Regions from separate parts of the Kitasatospora sp. NPDC004272 genome, predicted to be linked through region 2. Evidence: riboswitches for the same ligand, from Rfam matches in the RefSeq annotation. Region 2 holds a riboswitch; each other region holds the start of a gene.
What was found. Region 2 has a riboswitch for ZMP and ZTP ahead of ACWEO5_RS31650 (glycine hydroxymethyltransferase). Riboswitches for the same ligand answer to the same signal wherever they lie in the genome.
Positions count from the first base shown of each region.

Region 1: another riboswitch for ZMP and ZTP. It lies ahead of ACWEO5_RS32850 (bifunctional 5,10-methylenetetrahydrofolate dehydrogenase/5,10-methenyltetrahydrofolate cyclohydrolase); the one in region 2 lies ahead of ACWEO5_RS31650 (glycine hydroxymethyltransferase).
Region 3: another riboswitch for ZMP and ZTP. It lies ahead of ACWEO5_RS05210 (phosphoribosylaminoimidazolecarboxamide formyltransferase); the one in region 2 lies ahead of ACWEO5_RS31650 (glycine hydroxymethyltransferase).

Region 1 is NZ_JBSGET010000154.1:1,485-8,490, forward strand. Features, by position in the region: gene ACWEO5_RS32835 (phosphatase PAP2 family protein) at 1-373, opposite strand, end outside; gene ACWEO5_RS32840 (TetR/AcrR family transcriptional regulator) at 525-1,184, shown strand; gene ACWEO5_RS32845 (glucose 1-dehydrogenase) at 1,405-2,169, shown strand; gene ACWEO5_RS32850 (bifunctional 5,10-methylenetetrahydrofolate dehydrogenase/5,10-methenyltetrahydrofolate cyclohydrolase) at 2,217-3,089, opposite strand; ZMP/ZTP riboswitch at 3,115-3,196, opposite strand; gene ACWEO5_RS32855 (Gfo/Idh/MocA family protein) at 3,239-4,138, opposite strand; gene ACWEO5_RS32860 (urease accessory protein UreD) at 4,326-5,333, opposite strand; gene ureG (urease accessory protein UreG) at 5,330-5,950, opposite strand; gene ACWEO5_RS32870 (urease accessory protein UreF) at 5,973-6,674, opposite strand; gene ureC (urease subunit alpha) at 6,671-7,006, opposite strand, start outside.
Region 2 is NZ_JBSGET010000142.1:15,180-22,185, reverse strand. Features, by position in the region: gene ACWEO5_RS31675 (MFS transporter) at 1-483, opposite strand, end outside; gene ACWEO5_RS31670 (TetR family transcriptional regulator) at 800-1,507, shown strand; gene ACWEO5_RS31665 (carbohydrate-binding protein) at 1,745-3,046, shown strand; gene atpF (F0F1 ATP synthase subunit B) at 3,134-3,625, opposite strand; gene ACWEO5_RS31655 (DinB family protein) at 3,724-4,239, opposite strand; ZMP/ZTP riboswitch at 4,376-4,482, shown strand; gene ACWEO5_RS31650 (glycine hydroxymethyltransferase) at 4,514-5,962, shown strand; gene ppnP (pyrimidine/purine nucleoside phosphorylase) at 6,264-6,545, shown strand; gene ACWEO5_RS31640 (MFS transporter) at 6,685-7,006, opposite strand, start outside.
Region 3 is NZ_JBSGET010000009.1:68,495-75,500, forward strand. Features, by position in the region: gene ACWEO5_RS05190 (SDR family oxidoreductase) at 1-322, opposite strand, end outside; gene ACWEO5_RS05195 (nuclear transport factor 2 family protein) at 446-832, opposite strand; gene ACWEO5_RS05200 (NADP-dependent oxidoreductase) at 897-1,907, opposite strand; gene ACWEO5_RS05205 (TetR/AcrR family transcriptional regulator) at 2,021-2,599, shown strand; ZMP/ZTP riboswitch at 2,743-2,832, shown strand; gene ACWEO5_RS05210 (phosphoribosylaminoimidazolecarboxamide formyltransferase) at 2,870-4,036, shown strand; gene ACWEO5_RS05215 (protein-tyrosine phosphatase family protein) at 4,072-4,602, opposite strand; partial or broken gene ACWEO5_RS05220 (DNA-binding response regulator) at 4,881-4,964, opposite strand; gene ACWEO5_RS05225 (HD domain-containing protein) at 5,320-5,883, shown strand; gene ACWEO5_RS05230 (NUDIX hydrolase) at 5,871-6,338, opposite strand; gene ACWEO5_RS05235 (XRE family transcriptional regulator) at 6,355-7,006, opposite strand, start outside.

The sequences.
Region 1 (7,006 bases), on a different contig from region 2:
GGACGGTCCAGGTCTCGCCGAAGCCGAGCACCTCGTCGAAGGCGATCTGCGGGGCGTAGTGCGGGCGCCACGGCGTGTGCGCCCCGTAGCCGCGGAGCAGGGAGTACGCCCAGACCACGGCCATCACGGGGACCCAGTCGCGCAGGACGTACAGCCAGCCCTTGCGGCCGCCGCTGTGCACGGACGCCGTGACCAGGGCGGCGATCAGCCACAGGAAGACCACGTCGTTGGCGTAGGGCAGGCCGTAGACCGCGAGGTAGCGCCAGAAGGCCAGCGCGAAGAGCGGCCAGGCGAGGTGTCGGAGCTTGAGCCGGGACAGCAGGTGGAGCGCCAGGGAGCGTGACCGGGCTGCCAGGTGGGACGAGTCGATCATGCGTCACGAAGCTAGCAACAGCGGCTTGGAGATTCCTCTTGCCGCGCGCCGGGGTTCCCAGCGAGTTCCCAGGCGGCCCACGGACGGGTGGCGGGGGCCGCCAACCGGACTAATGCTCGACATTAATAATGGTGAGCATTAATGTGGAGACATGACGAGGAAGTCGACGGGTGCACGGAGCACCCTTGTGGGTGGCGGCTCCGGCGACGGCTCCACCCGGGCGCTGCTGATCCGGTCCGCCGAGCGCCTGTTCGCGGCGCAGGGGGTGCACGGCGCGCAGCTGCGCGAGGTGGTGCGGCAGGCCGGGCAGGCGAACCCGTCCGCGGTGCAGTACCACTTCGGTTCGCGCGAGGGCCTGCTGGACGCGGTGATGGCCGAGCGCCAGCAGCGCACCGAACGGGCGCTGGCCGCGCGGATGCCGCAGCCCGAGGGGCGGCCGCTGGGCGAGCTGCTGGGGGCGCTGGTCGACGCGGAGGCCACCGAGCTGCGCACCGAGCGCGGCCGGGACTGCCTGCGGATCTCCACCCAGGTCAGCCACCGCAGCGGCATCCGGGAGCGGCGTCCGCACGCCGGGCTCGCGGGCACCTTGTACTGGCGGCTGATCCTCGAACTGGAGGCACCGCTGGTCCCGCTGGCCCCCGAGGCCGTCCGGCTGGAGCGGATCGACCTGGCGCTGACCCTGATCGGGGCCGCGCTGGCCGAACGCGCCCGGCAGCTCGCCGAAGGCGAGCCCACCCTGAGCGGGGACGGCGCGTACCTCGCCGACCTGGTCTCCGTCTGCACCGGCCTGCTGACCGCGCCGGTGCCCTGAGCGCCCCGCCCGGAGCGGGAGACCCCGGCCCGGCGGCGGTGGCGGTGGCGGTGGCGGTGGCGGTGGCGGAAGGAGGACGCAGGACCCAGCGGTAGGGCGCGGACGCAGGAGGCGGACGCGGAGCGCGGTGCGGCGCTGTGGAGGCAGTGGCTGAAGCAGCGGCGGCGGCGCGGCAAGGAAACCGGGCGCCCACGAGGCGCCGAGCACCGAGGAGCAAGTCATGAGCGAGTTGTCCGGCAAGACCGTCATCATCACCGGCGGGGCCCGGGGCCTGGGCGCGGAGACCGCCCGGCAGGCGGTCGCGGCGGGGGCGAACGTGCTGATCACCGACGTCCTGGACGCGGACGGCGAGGCCACCGCCGCCGAACTGGGCGAGCGGGCCCGCTATCGCCACCACGACGTCAGCTCGGAGCAGGACTGGGCGGACGCGGTCGAGTACGCGCAGGCCGAGTTCGGCGCGGTGCACGGGCTGGTGAACAACGCGGGCATCTCCACCGGGAGCTTCCTGGTCGACGAGTCGGTGGAGCACTTCCGCAAGGTGCTCGACATCAACCTGACCGGCGTGTTCATCGGCATGAAGACGGTCGTCCCGGCGCTGCGGGCGGCGGGCGGCGGCTCGGTGGTGAACATCTCCTCGGCGGCCGGCCTGATGGGCCTGGCGCTGACCGCCGGCTACGGCGCCTCCAAGTGGGGCGTGCGCGGCCTGACCAAGATCGGCGCGGTGGAGCTGGGCGTGGACCGGATCCGGGTGAACTCCGTCCACCCGGGCATGACCTACACGCCGATGACCGCGTCCACCGGAATCCAGCGCGGCGAGGGCAACTACCCCAACACCCCGATGGGCCGGGTCGGCGAGGCGCCCGAGATCGCCGCGGCCACCGTCTTCCTGCTGTCCGACGCGGCCTCCTACGTCACCGGCGCCGAGCTGGCGGTGGACGGCGGCTGGACCACCGGCCCGACCGTCCGCTACGTGATGGGCCAGTGATCCCGGGCGGCCGCGCACCGGCCGACGACCGGTGCGCGGCCGTCCGATCACTGCCGCTGCGGGCCGAGTTGACGCGTCGCCGCCTCCACCGTCTGGGCCAGTAGCACCGCGATCGTCATCGGGCCGACGCCGCCCGGCACCGGGGTGATCAGGCCGGCGCGCTCGCGGGCCGAGGCGAAGTGGACGTCGCCGACGTTGCCGGGGTTGTAGCCCGCGTCGATGACGACCGCGCCGGGCTTGAGGTGTTCGCCGCGGATGAGTTCGGGCCTGCCGACGGCGGCGATCAGGACGTCGGCTTCGCGGACGATCGACGGGAGGTCGACCGTCCGCGAGTGGCAGTAGGTGACGGTGGCGTCGCGGGCGAGCAGCAGCATGCCCGCGGGCTTGCCGAGGATCGCGCTGCGGCCGATCACGACGGCGTGCTTGCCGGTCAGCCCGACCCGGTACTCGTCGAGCAGGCGCACGATGCCGCCGGGGGTGCAGGAGGTGAAACCGGGAAGGCCGAAGGACATGGCGGCGAAGGAGTGCGTCGTGACGCCGTCGACGTCCTTGGCGGGGGCGATGGCTTCGAAGGCGGCGCGTTCGTCGACCCGCGGGCCGGCCGGATGCTGGAGCAGGATGCCGTGGACGGTCGGGTCGGCGGACAACTCACCCAGGACGTCGACGAGTTGGGCGGTGGTGGTGGCGACCGGGAGTGGGACGTGGCGGGAGCGGATGCCGGCCTTCTCGCAGCGGTTGCGCTTCATCCGGACGTAGGTGACGGAGGCCGGGTCCTCGCCGACCAGGACGGTGGCGAGGCAGGGGGTGACACCGGTGCGCAGGCGGAGGTCGGCGGCCCCGGCGGCGGTGGCCTCGATGAGGCGGCGGGCGGGGGCGGTACCGTCCATCAGCCGGGCGAGGACGGGGTTCTGGTCGGTCATGGGCGCAACTCCCTGGGTCTCGGGGTGAGTTCGCCCAGGCGCGCGGCAACGGCGGTGCGGCCGCTCCCCGGTGGTGCTCCACCCGTGCGCCAGTCACGGCCCTGCGGGCATCGTAGCCGAGGGCCGGACCGGACGGCGGGGAACCGGGGTCAGGAGGCGGCGGATTCGATCCGCTCGACGATGAGTTCGCAGAGTTCGTGGGTGCGCAGGGCGTCGGTGGCGTCGAGGGTCTTGCCGGCGCGGAGGGCGTCGAGGAAGTGCAGGACGACCTGTTCGATGCCGCGCTGGCGGGCGACCGGGACCCAGTCGCCGCGGCGGCGGACGGTGGGCTGGCCGCGGTGGTCGATGATTTCGGCGAGGTTGTGGACCTCGCGCTTGGAGTCGGCGCCGGAGACTTCGAGGATCTCCTCGGTGGAGCCGGAGACCCGGTTCATGATGCCGAGGGCGGTGAAGCCGCGGCCGGCGAGGGTGAGGACCAGGTGTTCGACCAGGCCGTCGCGGGTGCGGGAGCGGACGTCGACGTGTTCGATCTCGCCGGGGACGAGGAAGCGCAGGCTGTCGACGACGTGGATGAAGTCGTCGTAGACCAGGGTGCGGGCGCGTTCCGGCAGGCCCTCGCGGTGCTTCTGCAGGACGATCAGGTCGCGCGGGCGTTCGGCGGCGAGCAGGTAGCCGGGGGCGTGGCGGCGGTTGAAGCCGACCAGCAGGGAGCGGCCGGTGTGTTCGGCGAGGGCGACCAGGCGGCGGGCGCCGTCGAGGTCGTAGGCGAGCGGCTTGTCCACGTAGACGTCGACGCCGCGGGTGAGCAGTTCCTCGACGATCGGGACGTGCTGGTCGGTGGCGGCGTGGACGAACGCGGCGCGGATGCCGGAGTCGATGAGTTCGCCCAGGTCGGTGGTGCGGAATGGGAGGCGGTGGGCGTCGCCGATCCGGTCGAGCTTGGCCCGGTCGCGGGTCATCAGGCGCAGGTCGAGGCCGGGTTGGGCGGTGAGGACCGGCAGGTACGCCTTCTGCGCGATGTCGCCGAGCCCGATGACGCCGACCGGGATCGGGGTGGTGCTGCGGCCGGTCTCGTGATCGCTCATCGGGCACTCCTGCGAGGGTGGGTGGTGGTCGTCCCTGACCACCCGGCAGCATATGCCAGGACGCTCGTTGAGCTGTCCGAACGCCGCTGGATCGGCCGATTCGCGTCGGTGCGGGCCCGATCCCCGGCGGCGGGCCGACCGGGTCGCGGGTCTAGGTCTTGCGCAGTTCGGGTGCGGGGGCCCCGATCAGTTCGCGGCGGACGGCGTCCCAGGCCGTGCGGAGGGCGGCCGCGCAGGAGCGGGTGTCGGGGCCGAGCAGGCGCAGCCAGGCGCCGCACTCCCCCGGCAGGGTGGAGACGCCGTACAGCGGGCCGCGGTCGCCGAGCGGGGCGAGCGCGGTGTGCAGGACGTCGGCGATCCGGGCGGCCGGGGCGAGCGGGCTGAGGACGTACAGGGTGGACATCACGTCGTGCCCGGCCAGGACGGCCGGGCCGGTGACGCCGCCGCCGGGGGTGGCGGCGGGGACCAGCCGGACGGTGTCCAGGGCGAGGAGTTCGCCGTCCGGGCGGCGTGCTTCCAGGTCGGCGGCGAACACCCGGTAGGCGTGCCGTTCGCCGCGGGCGAGCCGGCCGGCCAGCACGGTCTCGCCGGCCAGCACGGTGGCGGACGGGTCGACGGTGAGGACGGTGCGCTGGTAGAGGCGGGAGCCGGCGAACGGGATGACCGGTTCGGGGAGGTACTCGACGTAGGCGCGCGGGCCGGCCGTCAGGTGGACCAGTTGCGTCGCGTAGTCGTGTTCCATCCGGTGCACCTTGGTGGCCGCCTGGGTGGTGAGGTGCACGGCGGTGTCGGCGCCGCAGTGCAGGTCGGTGCGGAGCCGGTCGGCCTGCAGGACGCCGCCGCCGGTGGACATCAGGAAGGTGACGGCGAGGTCCGGCCGGGCCGGGTCGAAGTACAGCGGGCGGGTGATCTGCAGCGGTGACTTCTGGTAGTGGCCGGTGAGTTCGGTGCGGCCGCCGACCCGCTCGAAGGCCAGTTCCAGCAGGCCGACCTTGCCGGGGCGTCCGACCGCGAGGGTGTCGGGCGTCCCGGCGAGGCAGCGGACCTCGGGCGGGACGCGGGCCGGTTCGTAGTGCCCGGGGTCGAGCCGGGCCGGTCGGACGAGCGGAGCCGGTCGCGCGGGGTGGGTCGGTCGTGCCGACGGCCGGGCGGGGGTCACCCGGCGGCCTTGCGGAAGGTGGCCAGGAAGTCGGCGATCTCCTCCAGTCCCGCGCCGGTCAGGCAGTTGGTGAGGACGACGGGCTTGCCCTCGCGGACCCGGTGGGCGTCGGCCTCCATCACGCCGAGGTCGGTGCGGACGTACCGGGCGATGTCGATCTTGTTGATGACGAGCAGGTCGGACTCGGTGATGCCGGGGCCGCGCTTGCGGGGCATCTTCTCGCCCTCGGCGGTGTCCAGCACGAACACGAACACGTCGGCCAGGACGGGGCTGAAGGTGAGGGTGAGGTTGTCGCCGCCGGACTCGTACAGCAGGGTGTCGACCTCGGGGAAGCGCTCCAGGAGTTCGGCGCCGGCGGCCAGGTTCATCGTCGGGTCGTCGCGGACGGCGGTGTGCGGACAGGCGCCGGTCTCCACGCCGACCACCAGCTCGGGGTCCAGGACCCCGGCCAGGGTGCGGCGCACGTGCTGTGCGTCCTCCTGGGTGTAGATGTCGTTGGTGATCACCGCCGGGCGGTGGCCGCGGGCGATCAGCTCCGGCACCAGCGCCTCGATCAGCGCGGTCTTGCCGGAGCCCACCGGGCCGCCGATGCCGATCCGCAGGACGTTCTCGGTCAACTCTTCGCCTCCGTGACGGTTCTCAGGTCATGAACAGCCGGGCCTCGGCCCGCTCGTGCCGCCCGGACATCGCGTCGGCGACCGGGACGCAGCCGCCGAGGTCGGCCGGCTCCCTGGCCAGGGCGGCCTCGACGGTCTCCCGGATGACCGGGGCGGCGCCGCGCAGCAGCACCTGGGCCCTGCGGTGGTCGGTCAGCCGCAGCCGCAGCGCGGCGCCGACGAAGCTGCTGCAGAACGCGAACAGGTCGCTGGTGGCGGCCTGTTCGACCGGGACGCCGGCCGCCGCGTGGGCGACTCCGGCGGCCACCGGCTGGCAGCCGGGGGCGCGCTTGGCCGCGACCAGGTCGGCGTACCGCTCCAGCGCTTCGCCGCCGATCGACTCCCGTGCGATGTCCAGGAGTTGGCGCCCGGTCCGGGTGGCGGCCAGCCGCAGTTCGCGGTTCAGCCGGGTGGCGTGCAGCCGCCGGTCGACGGCGGCCAGCAGCTCCCACTCCCCCGCCGTCGCGGCCCGGTGGGCCAGGACCAGCGCGGTGGCGTCGGACGGGCCGACGCCGTGCCGGAGCAGGTCGGCGAGCAGCGCGGGCAGCGTCTCCGGGGTGACGGCGCGCGCCTGGGCGTAGCCCTCCAGGCCGTGCGAGAGGGTGTAGAAGCCGCTGGGGAAGGCGGAGTCGGTGAGCTGGAGGCAGACCAGCAGCGCGTCCGTCCCGCCGGTGGCCGGGGTCACGCGAGGTAGAAGAGGTGGTTGAGCGGCAGCGACCGGGCCGGTTCGATGGTGGCCGGTTCGCCGTCCAGGGTGACCCGGTAGGTCTCCGGGTCGACCTCGATCCGTGGCAGCGCGTCGTTGCGCACCATGTGCTGCTTGCCGACCGAGCGGCAGCGGCGCACCGGCAGCACGGTGCTGCGCAGGCCGAGTTCGGCCGGGACGCCGAGGTCGACGGCGGCCTGCGACATGAAGGTCACCCGGGTGGCCTGCCGGGCCCGGCCGTACTGGCCGAACATCGGCCGGTAGTAGACGGGTTGGGGGGTGGGCAGCGAGGCGTTCGGGTCGCCCATCAG
Region 2 (7,006 bases):
CAGGCCCATCACCGGGCCGAACATGCCGAAGGCCGCGCCCTGCTCCTTGGGCGAGAAGATCTCCTTCATGATGCCCAGGCCCTGCGGCAGCATCACCGCGCCCAGCAGGCCCTGCAGCACCCGCGCGGCGACCAGCTGCCAGGGCTCCTGGGCCAGGCCGCAGGCCAGCGAGCCGAGGGTGAACCCGGCCGCGCCGATCATGAACATCCGGCGGCGGCCGAAGATGTCGCCCAGCCGACCACCGGTGATCAGGCCGATGGCCATCGCCAGCGTGTACGCCGCGCCGAGCCACTGGATGGTGGACTCGCCGCCGCCGATGTCCGCCCGGATCGCGGGGGCGGCGATGTTGGTCACCAGCGAGTCCAGCAGGTCCATCACCTCGGCGGCGAGGATGACGAACAGCGCGACCCAGCGCCAGCGGTAGGGTTCGGCGGCGGCGCCGGAGGGCGGCGCCGCGGTGGTGGGGCCGACCGCGTCGGTCATGACAGCTCCTGTTTGCTACCAGGCGCGGAGGACGGGGGCCGCGCGATTGAACGGTGTTTCCTTGGACGAACACCGTTCTACGAGTCGAGCGGCGTTCCCGTCAAACGGATTTCCCCTGACTTCTCCCCGACCCGACCCCGACCCGTCCCCCACCCCGGCCCCGACCCGCCCCCGCCTGCCCGCCCCCTGGCCCGCCGCCCGGCCCCGGCCCACACCGAGCCGACCCCGGGCGGCGGCGCTTCGCACACCCGTCGAACGGCGTTCGCCCGGAGTACGATGATCGCCGACGGAACGTCCAGCGAAAGCAGGTGACCAGATGTCCGCGCGGATGCCCGAGATCCCGTGGCACAAGCCCCGCAAGGCGGAGCCGCGGCAGCCGCTCAGCCGCTCGCTGATCGTGGAGACCGCGGTGCGGGTGCTGGACGCCGAGGGCCTGTCCGGGGTGACGATGCGCCGGGTCGCCCAGGAGCTGGGCACCGGCCCCGCCTCGCTCTACGCGCACGTCTCCAACAAGGAGGAGCTGCTCGACCTGGTGCTGGAGCGGGTGGTCTCGGAGATCCGGATGCCGCTCCGGCCGGAGCCCGAGCGCTGGAAGGAGCAGATCACCGAGATCTGCTTCGAGGCGCAGCGGGTGCTGACCTCCCACCGGGACGTGTCGCTGGTCTCGCTGGGCAGCATCCCGCTGGGCGAGAGCCAGTTGGGGATCACCGAGTTCCTGCTCGACCTGCTGCTCCGGGTCGGCCTGCCGCCCCAGGTCGCCGCCTGGGCGCTGGACGGGCTCGGCCAGCTGATCGACACCGACGCGTACGAGGCGTCGGTGTACGCGGAGCGGATCGCCCGCGGGACGGACATCGGCGAGTACTTCGGCCAGCTGCACGGCTTCCTGCTGGCGCTCCCGGCCGACCGCTTCCCGAATCTGCAGCGGATGGCGGACACCATGGTGACCGGCGAGGGCGACGAGCGCTACGCCTTCAAGATCGAGGTGTTCCTGCGCGGCCTGGAGTCCTACCTGCCCGCCGCCTGACGGGCCGTCAGCGAGCCCGCCGCACCCGCTTTGACCAGTGCTTTGCCGCGATTTGACCGCACCCTGGAACGGGCCTCCCGGAGTGCGGCGGCAAGGGTTGACGGCGACCCCACACAGGTCTATACCAGTGGCAGTCACGTCAACCTCGGCTAGGCACCCGACCGTTGACCCGGCCGCGCACCCCCACCTGCCGCGCGTCCGGGCCGCCGTCCTCGCCGCCTCCTGGAGAGGTCCTCGATGGAACGCGCACTTCCCCCACGCACCCCCGCCACCGCCCCGGCCCGGACCCGCCGCACCAGGCGCTCCGCCGCAGTCGCCCTGTCCGTGTTCGGCCTGCTGGCCGGCGCCGTCTCGGCGGTCGCCGCCTCCGGCCCGGCCAACGCCGCGACCACGGCCGGGCTCGGCTCCAACTGGTACGCCTCCGCGCCGTACCTGATGCCGGAGGACAACAGCCCGCCGGACGCCGCCGCCGTGATGGACGCCACCGGCCAGAAGGCGTTCCAGCTGGCCTTCATCCTGGCCCAGGGCAACACCTGCAGCCCGTCCTGGGGCGGCACCTCCTCGATCGACACCGACACCACGATGCCGGCCGTGATCCAGACCATCCGCAACAAGGGCGGCGACGTCTCGGTGTCGGTGGGCGGCTACGGCGGCACCAAGCTCGGCCAGACCTGCGGCACCCCGGAGGCGACCGCCGCGGCGTACCAGAAGGTCGTCACCAAGTACAACCTCAAGGCGATCGACTTCGACCTGGAGGAGCCGGAGTACGAGAACACCGCCGCCATCCACAACGAGATCGGCGCGGCCCGGATCCTGCAGCAGAACAACCCGGGCATCTACATCTCCATCACCACCGCGGGCACCAACGCCGGCACCGGCTGGTTCGGCACCCAGATGCTGCTGGAGGCGAAGTCCCAGGGCTTCACCCCGAACAACTACTCGATCATGCCGTTCGACGGCGGCTTCAGCGGGGCCTCGGCGCAGACCGACGCGCTGGTGAAGTTCAACCAGCTCCTGCAGAGCACCTTCGGCTGGAACGAGGCCACCGCGTACGCCCACGAGGGCGTGTCGATGATGAACGGCCGCACCGACGCCGCCGAGTACTTCAGGCAGGCGGACTTCCAGACCGTGCTGGACTTCGCCACCGCGCACAAGCTGGCCCGGTACACCTACTGGTCCGTCAACCGCGACCGGCAGTGCCCCGGCACGGTCGACCCCGGCCTGTCCGGCGCCTGCTCCAGCGTGGCCCAGAACGACTGGGACTTCACCAAGTACACCGTGAAGTTCGCCGGCGCGACCCCGCCCACCACCTCCCCGTCGCCGAGCAGCAGCACCTCGCCGAGCACCGGGACCAGCTCCTCCCCGAGCACCGGCACCGGCACCTGCAGCCCGGCCTGGTCCGCCTCCACCACCTACGTGGCGAACGACAAGGCCAGCTACGGCGGCCACAACTACCACGCCAAGTGGTGGACCCTGAACGAGAACCCGTCCGCCAGCGGCCAGTGGGGGGTGTGGGCCGACGACGGCCCGTGCTCCTGAGCCACCCGCGCGAACGGGCGGGCCGCCCGGTCCACGAGCCTCGCGCTCGGGACCGGGCGGCCCGTCCGCTCTCCCCCCGGCGGGGTGTCAGACCTCGGTGCGGTTGCGGAACTCCTCCGTGACGGCGCGGGTGGAGGGCAGGTCGCCGAGCGGTTCGCCGACCACCCGGGAGGCCAGCTCGGACGCCAGCTTGATGACGTCCTCGCGCAGTTCGGCCTCGGCCAGCACCTTGTCCGCGGCCAGCTGCACCTGCGCCTCGGCCACCAGCCGCTCGCGCTGCTGCAGCGCCTCCGCCCGCAGGGCGGCGACCAGGGCCGCGCCCTCCTCGGCGGCGGTCTGCCGGATGGCGGCGGCCTCGTGCCGGGCGGCGGCGAGTTCGGCCTGGAACTCCTGGCGGATGCGTTCCGCCTCGGCCCGGGCCGCCTCCGCGCGGGCGATCCCGCCGTCGGTCTTGTCGTGGCGTTCGGCGAGGGTGCGTTCGATGCGGGGCAGCAGCACCTTGCCGAGCGCCCAGAAGAGGGCGAAGAAGACGATCAGTCCGAGGATCAGCTCGGGCACGTTCGGTTCGAGAGGTCCCATACTCAGTATGCTATCCGCTCATCTGACGATCCGTTCGATCGGGGTCCGCTTCAGCTCCCCTGCCCGGCAGGGGACTTCGCCCGCCGGAGCCTCCCCGTTCAGCCGCCGGTCACCCCGTCGGTGTGCTCGCGCAGCAGGTCGGCGTGGCCGTTGTGGCGGGCGTACTCGGTGATGACGTGCAGGTACGTCATCCGCAGGGACATCTCCTCCCCGTACGCGGCCAGTTGCTCGTCCAGCCCGGCCCCGGCCACCGCCAGGTCGGCGAGCCGCTGCTCCTCCAGCAGCGCCAGGTACTCCTGCTCGGCCCGCTCCGGCTCCAGCAGGTCGAAGTCGGCGTCCTTGTGGCCCTCCACCGCGTGCAGCGGCGGGACGTCCTGGGCGGCGTAGCGGATCCGGAACCACGTCCGCTCCACCTTGGCCAGGTGGCGCATCAGCCCGAGCAGCGAGAGCGAACTCGCGGGCAGCGGGCGCAGCGCGAGCTGTTCGCCGGTCAGGCCGGCGCACTTGTGCAGGAAGGTGGCGCGGTGCCAGGCGAGGTAGTCCGGCAGCAGCTCGGTCTCGGGCGCGGTGAGCGAGCCGCCGGTACGGGTGGTGGCGGGGACGGTCCATGTCATGTGCCCGATCATGCCGACGCCCGCCCCCGGCGCACCAGGGGATTTCTCCCACGCACCCTCCGCCCTCCTCCGCGGACCCCCTCCCGGGCCCCCTCCCGGACCCCCTCCCGGTGCCGGCCCGCCGGTTGGTAGCATCGCGGTGAGCCGTGACTGGCGCGCTGGGATGGAAGTCACCATCGGGAAGCGGCTCCGTGCGGTGCCCCCGGGCACCGCGTGCTGTCGCCGTGCGCCTGGGCCGTCCGAATCGTCGTTCCGTACTACGAGGAGACCGCCCGTGGTCGAGTCCGTGTCCGCCCACACCTTCGGCAGCCCCGCCGCCGACACCGCCTTCCGCAGCGCCCTGGACGTGGTGCGCGCCGTCGAGCCCCGGATCGCCGCGGCGATCTCCGGGGAGCTGACCGACCAGCGCGCCTCGCTGAAGCTGATCGCCAGCGAGAACTACGCCTCGCCCGCCGTGCTGCTGGCGATGGGCAACTGGCTGAGTGACAAGTACGCGGAGGGCACGCCGGGCCGCCGCTTCTACGCGGGCTGCCGCAACGTGGACACCGTGGAGGAGCTGGCGGCCGAGCACGCCCGCGAGCTGTTCGGCGCGGAGCACGCGTACGTGCAGCCGCACTCCGGGATCGACGCCAACCTGGTGGCGTTCTGGGCGGTGCTCTCGCAGCGGGTGGAGAGCCCGGCGCTGCGGCGCGCCGGCGTGCGCAACGTCAACGACCTGAGCGAGCAGGACTGGGCCGAGCTGCGCCGCGAGCTGGGCAACCAGCGGATGCTGGGCATGTCGCTGGACGCGGGCGGCCACCTCACCCACGGCTTCCGGCCGAACATCTCGGGCAAGATGTTCGACCAGCGCAGCTACGGGACGGACCCGGCCACCGGCCTGGTCGACTACGACGAGGTGCGGCGGATCGCCCTGGAGTTCAAGCCGCTGATCCTGGTCGCCGGGTACTCGGCGTACCCGCGGCTGGTGAACTTCCGCCGGATGCGGGAGATCGCGGACGAGGTCGGCGCGACCCTGATGGTCGACATGGCGCACTTCGCGGGCCTGGTCGCGGGCAAGGTGCTGACCGGGGACTTCGACCCGGTGGCGCACGCCCAGATCGTCACCACCACCACGCACAAGTCGCTGCGCGGCCCGCGCGGCGGCATGGTGCTGTGCACCTCGGAACTGGCCGAGCACGTCGACCGGGGCTGCCCGCTGGTGCTCGGCGGCCCGCTGTCGCACGTGATGGCGGCGAAGGCGGTGGCGTTCGCCGAGGCCCGCCGCCCCGAGTTCCAGGTGTACGCCCGGCAGGTGGTCGACAACGCCCGGGCGCTCGCCGAGGGCCTGCTGGCGCGCGGCGCCACGCTGGTGACCGGCGGTACCGACAACCACCTGGTGCTGGCGGACGTCTCCTCGTACGGCCTGACCGGCCGTCAGGCGGAGGCGGCGCTGCTGGACTCCGGCATCGTCACCAACCGCAACGCCGTGCCGCAGGACCCGAACGGCGCCTGGTACACCTCCGGCATCCGGCTCGGCACGCCCGCGCTGACCACCCGCGGGCTGGGCGCGGCGGAGCTGGACGAGGTCGCCGAGCTGATCCACACCGTGCTGACGGCGACCACCCCGGTCGGCTCCTCCAAGGCGCAGTACGCGCTGGACGGGGCCGTCCGCGACTCCGTCGCCAAGCGCGCGGTCGACCTGCTCGCCGACCACCCGCTCTACCCGGGCATCGCGCTCGGCTGATCCTCCCTCCCCGGCGTCCCCGTCCGGACGCCCCGGGCCCGGCCCGCCGCCACCCCCGCGGGCCGGGCCTCCGCCTGCCCCGGCTGCCCCGCCTGGCGCCGGTGCGCCCAAGGCCGGGAACGGCGAACCCACCGCCCTGCGCGCCGCGTTCCACCCCCCGCCGGGGGCCGCCGCCGGCCGGTGACCAACCAGCGGACACCCGCGACCACCGGACGGCCCGCGCCGATAGGCTCGCCCCCGCCGCGGCCGGGCGCGCGACGCCCCGGCCGCCGTTCCGCACACCTTCCGCAGGAGAACGCGCATGCTCAAGGTCAACGAATACTTCGACGGCACGGTCAAGTCGGTCGCCTTCACCTCGGCCGACGGCCCGGCCACCGTGGGCGTGATGGCCCCCGGCGAGTACGAGTTCGGCACCGCCGCGCCGGAGGTCATGCACGTGGTCAGCGGCGCGCTGACCGTCAAGCTCCCGGGCGCCGAGGAGTGGCAGACCTTCTCCGCCGGCGAGCGGTTCTCCGTTCCGGGTGACAGCAAGTTCCAGCTCCAGGTCTCGATCGACACGGCGTACCTCTGCGAGTACCGCTGACCCCGTAGCCCCACTGGCCGAAGGCGCCGGCGGGGCGGGCCTCCCTCCTCTCCCGTCCCCTGCTCCTCCGCTACTTCGCACCGCTGCCCGCTGTTCCGCTGTTCCGCTGTTCCGCGGACCACTGGATCCACGGGCGGGGTCATGCGCCCGTCACCGCCTCCGGCACGGGCCCCCGGGGTCCGGGGACCGCGTCGCCCCCGCCCGGCGGGCTCGCGGGCAGCCGGCGGACGGCGGGGAGGGCGAGCAGGGCGAGCGCGGCCGGGACGGCGAGGGCGGTCATCCCGAACAGGGCGGGCCGCACGCCGAGGCCGTCGGAGAGCGGACCGGCCAGCACCAGGCCGAGCGGCATCAGGGCCACGGAGATCAGGTGGTCGTAGGAGCTGACCCGGGAGAGCACCCGCTCCGGTATGTGCACCTGGAGCAGGGTCTCCCAGAGCACGAAGAACAGGGAGACTCCGACT
Region 3 (7,006 bases), on a different contig from region 2:
TGAAGTTGACGTCGACCGCCTCGTCGAAGGCATCCTCGGTCACCTCGGAGACCGGCGCGGGCCGGAAGACGCCCGCGTTGAGGAACAGCAGGTCCAGCGAGCCGAAGTGCTCGCGGACCGACTCGATCAGGGCGTCGGTGTCCGCCGTGACGCGGGCGTCGGCGCGGACGACGAGCACCTCCGGCGGCAGTTCGCGCCGGGCCCGCGCGATCGACTCGGGGTTCCGGCCGGTGACCGCGACGCGGTACCCGCGCTCGTGCAGCAGTTCGGCGGTGGCTCGGCCGATGCCGCTGGTGCCGCCGGTGATGAGGGCAGTGGGCATGGGGACTCCTCTGAGGTGGGGTGGAAGGGGGGTGAGGGCGGGCGGCCCGTGGTGTCCGGTGCGGGCGGTGCGGAGCAAGTGCGTTCGGGTGCCGGGTGCCGGGTGTTGGGTGTTGGGCGTCGGCTAGCGCGGGTCGGTCGGGCCGCGGTCGGCCGGACCGCTCGGCAGCGTCACGGCCGTCTCCTCGATCCGGACGAAGCGGCCGTCGGGGTCGCGCCGCGCGAACACGTACACCTCCTGGACGGTCCGGCCGCCGTCGCGGTCGACCAGCTCGACGACGTGGCGCTCCGCGTAGCCGCTGCCGTCGGCGAACTCGTCCAGAACGGTGACCTCGGCGCGCTCGACGGCCTCGCGGAGCCGGACGACGCGGGCGAGGAACCCGGCGCGGTCGACCCAACTCCCGTCCACGCGCTGGCGGAAGGCGGGGGCGAAGTGCCGGTCGACCGCCTCGTGCGCCGGTAGCCGCCGGTTGTTGAACAGGTCGTCGACGGCGTCCTTGAGCGTGCTCATCGAGGTCCTCCCGTCGTCGCGCGGGACGCGCTTCTCGTCGTGGTGCTCACGGGCCGGGCGTCCCTCACGCGGCGGTGAGCACGATCTTGCCCCGGAGGTGCCCGCGGGCCGCCCGCTCGTGCGCCTCGCGGGCCTCCGCGAGCGGGAACGTGCTGTCGACGGCGACGCGGAGCGCGCCCGTGTCGAGCAGGCGGCCGAGTTCTTCGAGCTGCCGGCCGTTCGAGCGCACCTGGGTGCCCGAGGTGGTGACGCCCAGTCGGGCGACCTCCGCCGGGTCGTACGCGGCGAAGAAGACGTAGTACAGCGCGCCGCCGGGCTTGAGCGTCCGCAGGAAGCGACCGCTCCCGGGGCCGCCGACGGTGTCGAGCACCAGGTCGACGTCACGGACGGCCTCCTCGGGCGCGGTCCTGGTGTAGTCGACGAACTCGTCGGCGCCGAGCTCGCGCAGGAACCGCTCGTGCGGGCCCGAGGCGACCGCGACGACCCGGGCGCCCTTCCACTTCGCGAGCTGCAGCCCCAGGTGCCCCACGCCGCCGGCCGCGCCGTTGACCAGCACCGTCATCCCGGGGCCCAGCGGCCGGGGTCGGTGCTGCTCCTCCTGGAGGGGGTTCGGGTGGTCGTGCCCGAGCTCCACCAGGTGCTGCCACGCGGTGAGCCCCGACATGGCCGCCCCCGCGGCGTGCACGTGGTCGACGCCGGCCGGCTTGTGCGCGAGGTCGGCGGCGGGCGCCGTCACGTACTCGGCGTACGCGCGGCCGTCGAAGCTCGGGAAGCGGAGCATGCCGAAGACCTCGTCGCCGACCGAGAAGCCCGCCACGTCGGCCCCGACCGCCGCGACCACGCCGGACACGTCCGACCCCGGGACGGCGGGGAGGCGCACGGGCGGCCTCAGCTCGGGCGGGATGCCGGGCATCCCGTCGCGCAGGTACCAGTCCGGGGGGTTGAGGCCGACGGCGTGGACCCGGACCAGCACCTCGCCCGGCTGCGGCCGGGGGACCGGCACCTCGTCGCAGCGCAGCACCTCGGGGCCGCCGAACTCGTGCAGCCGGATCGCCTTCATCGTCTTCGCCGACATGGTGATTCTCCCTCTTCCCGCAGGCGGGATAGGCTAGGCGTAGCACCGCTACGCATATCCGTAGCAGTGGTACGAATATAAGTAGCACTGCTACGCATGTCAAAGGAGGACCCTTGCGAGCCGACGCCAGGAAGAACCGCGACCACCTGCTCGCCGTCGCGCGCGTCGCCGTCGCCGAACAGGGCGCCGACGCGTCCCTGCGCGACATCGCCCGGCGGGCCGACGTCGCCCTCCCCACGCTCTACCGGCACTTCCCGACCCGGGAGGCGCTGCTCGACGCCCTGCTCCGGGAGGGCTTCGACGCACTGGCCGACCGGGCGGCCGCACTCGAAGCCTCTGACCCGCCCGAGGACGCCCTCGTCGCGTGGCTGCGCGACTGCGTCGCGCTCGCCCGCGAGTACCGGGGCGTCACCGAGCTGATGGCGGCCGCCATCGCGGACCCCGACTCCGCGCTGCACACCTCCTGCGTCACCATGCGCGCGGCGGGCACCCGGCTCCTCACCCGCGCCCAGGACGGCGGCGCGGCCCGGGCCGACCTCGACGGCGCGGAACTGTTCGCCCTCGTCGCGGCCCTCGCGTGGCTCGGCGACCACGGCTCGTTCGTACCGTTCGCCGACCACCTCTTCACCGTGATCACCGACGCGGTCCTGACCGGAGGGGCGGACCGCGGCGCCGAGGAGGAACGCCACTGACGCCAGGTCGGGCGCGGACGGGGACGGGAGCGCGGACGGGAGTGCGGACGGGGGCGTTGGCGCGGGTGCGGGTGCGGGTGCGGTGTTGGCGCGGGCGCGGGCGTGAGCGCCCCCGGCCCGCCCCGGCCGGAGGCTGCTAGCATCGGCGCCGTCGCGACTGGCGAGAGGTGGAGCACCACCGGGGAGCGGCACCGCACTGCACGGGACCGGCACCGTCCGCCTGGGTGTCCTCCGAAGCCGACACGCGACTTCACGGAGGGGGCCACCGCCATGGACCTTCGGTACGGGATCAACCCGCAGAACACCCGCGCCCGGATCGAGCCGCTGCCCGGCGCCGAGCTGCCGCTGCGCCTGCTCAACGGACAGCCCTCGTACGTCAACCTGCTGGACGCGCTGAACGCCTGGCAGCTGGTCAGCGAGGCCGCCGCCATGTTCGGCCGCCCCGCCGCCGCCTCCTTCAAGCACGTCTCCCCGGCCGGCGCCGCCCTCGCCGGACCGGTCGACCCGGCCACCGCCGAACCGTACGCCCTCGACCCGGCCGCCGTCGGCCCGCTCACCTCCGCCTACCTGCGGGCCCGCGACGCCGACCCGAAGTCCTCCTACGGCGACCTGGTCGCCGTCTCGCACGAGGTCGACGCCGAACTCGCCGACCTGCTCGCCCGGGTGGTCTCCGACGGCATCGTCGCCCCCGGCTACGCGCCCGGCGCCCTCGACGTGCTGACCCGGAAGAAGGGCGGCCGCTACCTCGTCCTGGAAGCCGACCCCCGGTACGTCCCGTCCGCCGTCGAGACCCGCGAGGTGCACGGCCTGCGCCTGGTCCAGGACACCGACACCACCCCGCTCACCGCCGCCCTGCTCGCCGACGTCCGCACCGGCACCCTCACCCCCGCCGCCGCCGACGACCTGCTGCTCGGCCTCGCCGTGCTGCGCCGCACCCAGTCCAACTCGGTCTGCTACCTGCGCGACGGCGCCGCCCTCGGCATCGGCGCCGGCCAGCAGTCCCGGGTCGACTGCACCCGGCTGGCCGGCGCCAAGACCGACACCTGGTGGCTGCGCCGCCACCCCGCCGTCCGGGCCCTCGACTTCCGCCCCGAGATCCGCCGCCAGGACCGGATCAACTGGCGGATCCGCTACCTGGAGGGCGACCTCACCCCCGACGAGCGCACCCGCTTCGCCGCCGCCCTGAGCGGCGGCGGCGACGTCCCCGACGAGCTCGGACCCGACGAACGCGCCCGCTGGGCGGCCGAGTTGGACGGCGTCGCGTTCGTCTCCGACGGCTGCCTGCCGTTCCGCGACAACGTCGACCACGCCCGCCGCCACGGCGTCCGCGCGATCGCCGAACCCGGCGGCTCGCTGCGCTCCGCCGAGGTCGAGACCGCCTGCGCCGAACACGGCATCACCCTGGTCCACACCGGCCTGCGGCTGTTCCACCACTGACGGCCGGGTGCCGGAGCCCCGTCACCGGAGTCCCGTCACCGGCCTTCCGTCACCGGCCTTCCGCGATCGGCGTCCCGCTGTGGGCGCCGGGGCATCCGGTCCGTCCAGGCGCGCTGTTCGGGGGTGTCCGGGACGGCCAGGCCGCGGGCCCGGGCGATCCGGTCCCAGGTGTCGTCCGGGTCCGCGCCGGAGCGGACCAGGACGGCGGCCGCCAGTAGTGAGGAGCGGCCGATCCCGGCCCGGCAGTGCACCACCAGGTGGTCGCCCGCGGCCAGACGCCGGGTCAACTCGTCCACCGCCGGCAGGACTTCGGACAGGACGGGCACGGTGCGGTCCGGGATCGGCACGGCGGTGAAGCGCAGTCCGGCGGCCCGGGCGAGGGAGGCCTCCGCGGCCAGCCCGAGCTCGGCGGACTCCGCCGGGGTGAGCGCGCTGACCAGCCCGCTCACCCCGAGGGCGGCCAGCGCCGCCAGTTCCTCCGCCAACCAGTCGCCGCCGCGCGGCCGGGCCATGGTGCTGAGCCGACCCGGTCCGGGACGGTCGATCGTGAACAGGGCGGGACGCATGACGGGAGCCGACCTCCGGACGGGGCGGGGGTGTTCGGCCGCGCGGGAGGGGGCGGCCGGTGCGCGGTGCGCGGTGCGCTACGTGGTGCGGTGCGTACCGGCCCGGCGGTCGGCAGGACAGCGGACCGGGGCGTCGGCAGCGGGGAACGGCCGACCGGACGGGCGCGCGCGGACGAACGGGCGCGGCGCGGCGGCGGGCGGTGCACCGAGGCTAGCACCACCCGCCGGGCCCGAGGAGTCGGCGAGCCCTCCCGGCCGGTCCGTCCGGGCCGGTTCGTTCAGGGGTGCGGCGTGCCGAGGAAGCGCAGCACGGCCAGGACGCGGCGGTGGCCGGTGTCGGCGACCGGGAGGTCGAGTTTGGCCAGCCCGCTCAGCCCCGTCCCGGTGGCGGGGCCGGCCCCCACCGCCCCGTCCTGGTGGAAAACGTCGCGGCCCAGGACCACACCGGCACCAGGGCCAGGTGCGGCAGGACGCCGACGGCCAGGAAGCCGGCGTCGCGCCGCACCCGCCGGGCTCGGAGGACCGGGCGCCTCAGCCCGGGTCGAATCATCACGGCTCGACGGTAGGCCACCGCCGCAGGAGCACACCATGAAGCCCGCACCCGACTTCATGGTGAACCCAGCACCACCCCGCCCGAGGAGCCAGGCCTCCCCACCCTCCCCGCCGAACCGCGCCCGCCGGGGTGTCACGGCCCGTCAGCGCGGGAAGCACCGGGGCATGCGGACGGAACCGACCTCCTGGGCCAGGGCGCTGGCGGAGCACGAACTCGCCGGGCCGCTGCCCCGTCGCTGGGCGCACACCCGGGGCGTGGCCGAGCAGGCCGGACGGCTCGGAGGAATCCTGGGGCCCCGGACCGGCCTCCTCGTCCGCGCCGCTCTGCTGCACGACGTCGGCTACGCGCCGAGGCTGGCGGCCACGGGGTTCCACCCGCTCGACGGCGCGCGGTTCCTCCGTGACGCCCATGGAGCGGACGATCAGCTCACGCGGCTGGTGGCGAACCACTCGTTCGCGCTGCTCGAAGCGGAGGAGCGCGGTCTCCGGCGGGTGCTGGAGGCCGAGTTCCCGTTGCCGGCGGACCAGCGCCTGGTCGACGCACTGGTGTGGTGCGACATGACGACGACGCCCGACGGCCTCCCGACCACGGCCGGCGCGCGCGTGGCGGAGATCCTCGGCCGCTACGGGGCGGAGAGCGTGGTGGGACGGTTCATCAGCCGGGCGTCGCCGGAGATCCTCGCGGCCGTGGCGCGGGTGGAGGCGGCGCTGGCGGTTCACCCCAGGTAGGGGTAGGTGCCCGCGAGGTAGTCGCCGATCTGCTGGCGCATGCTGGGGTGGATGTCGTACTGGTCGAGGTCGGCGGGCCGGACGAAGCGGACGCCGTCGGCCTCGTCGTTGATCGTGGGTTCGCCGCCGACGGGGCGACCGATGTAGGTGTTCTCGTACTGCTGGCGGATCTCACCGTCGGTGTAGGCGACGATGTGGTGCGGGTTGGTGTAGACGCCGAGGAAGCCGGTGATCTCGGCGACGATGCCGGTCTCCTCCAGGCACTCGCGGACCGCGCACTGGGCGGCGGTCTCCCCGATGTCCTGGGCTCCGCCGGGCAGCGCCCACTGGCCCGTGTCGCGGCGGCGCTGCAGCAGAACGGCGCCGGAGTCGTCGACGACGAGCAGGTTGCTGGCCGGGATGAGGGTGTTGGCCTTGGGCGCGCTCGGGTCGTTGTAGTACTCAGTCCTGCCCATGTGTGGCGATCCCCTCCTAGTCGGGCATCCAGGGCCGCGCCCGGGCCCAGACTGCTTCGAAGCTCTGGACGTAGTTGTCGAACCAGCCGGTGGTGTCCACCCGCTTGAGGTGGAGCAGGGGGTTGGCGCTGGCCGGCCGGCCGTAGATGTGGGGGTTGACCAGCAGGTCGTCGTCGTAGCGGAAGAGGGAGTTGTACAGCGTGGTGTCGTGCAGCCGTACCTCGCACCCCTCCTTCGTGAGCAGGGAGCGGTAGTAGGTGAGGGAGGCCCGGATCTTGGCGGCGAGGGCGTCGCCGATGCCTTCCTCCCGTCCCCGGACGGCGGCGGTCTGCCCTCCGGGATCGCCGAAGCACAGCCGAACCCGGACGCCGTCGGCAGCCCGTTCGGCGAGCATCTCGGCGACGTGCGGATTGGACTGCGCGAAGAACGTCCCGGAGAAGACCAGCACGTCGATCTGTCCCCGGGATTCCCGTAGCAGGGACAGCCAGGTCTCACGGGGCACGCTGGCCCGGTTCTGGTGGGTGCCGACGAGTTCAGCGCCTGACCCGCCCGGCCGCCTGCCCGCACGGAGCTGCGGGTCCGGCCAGAGGAAGGTCTCCTCCACCCGCAGGAAACGGGCGACGCGGAATCGGTGCCTCGGACGGGGCACACGCCCGCCGAGCCAGCGA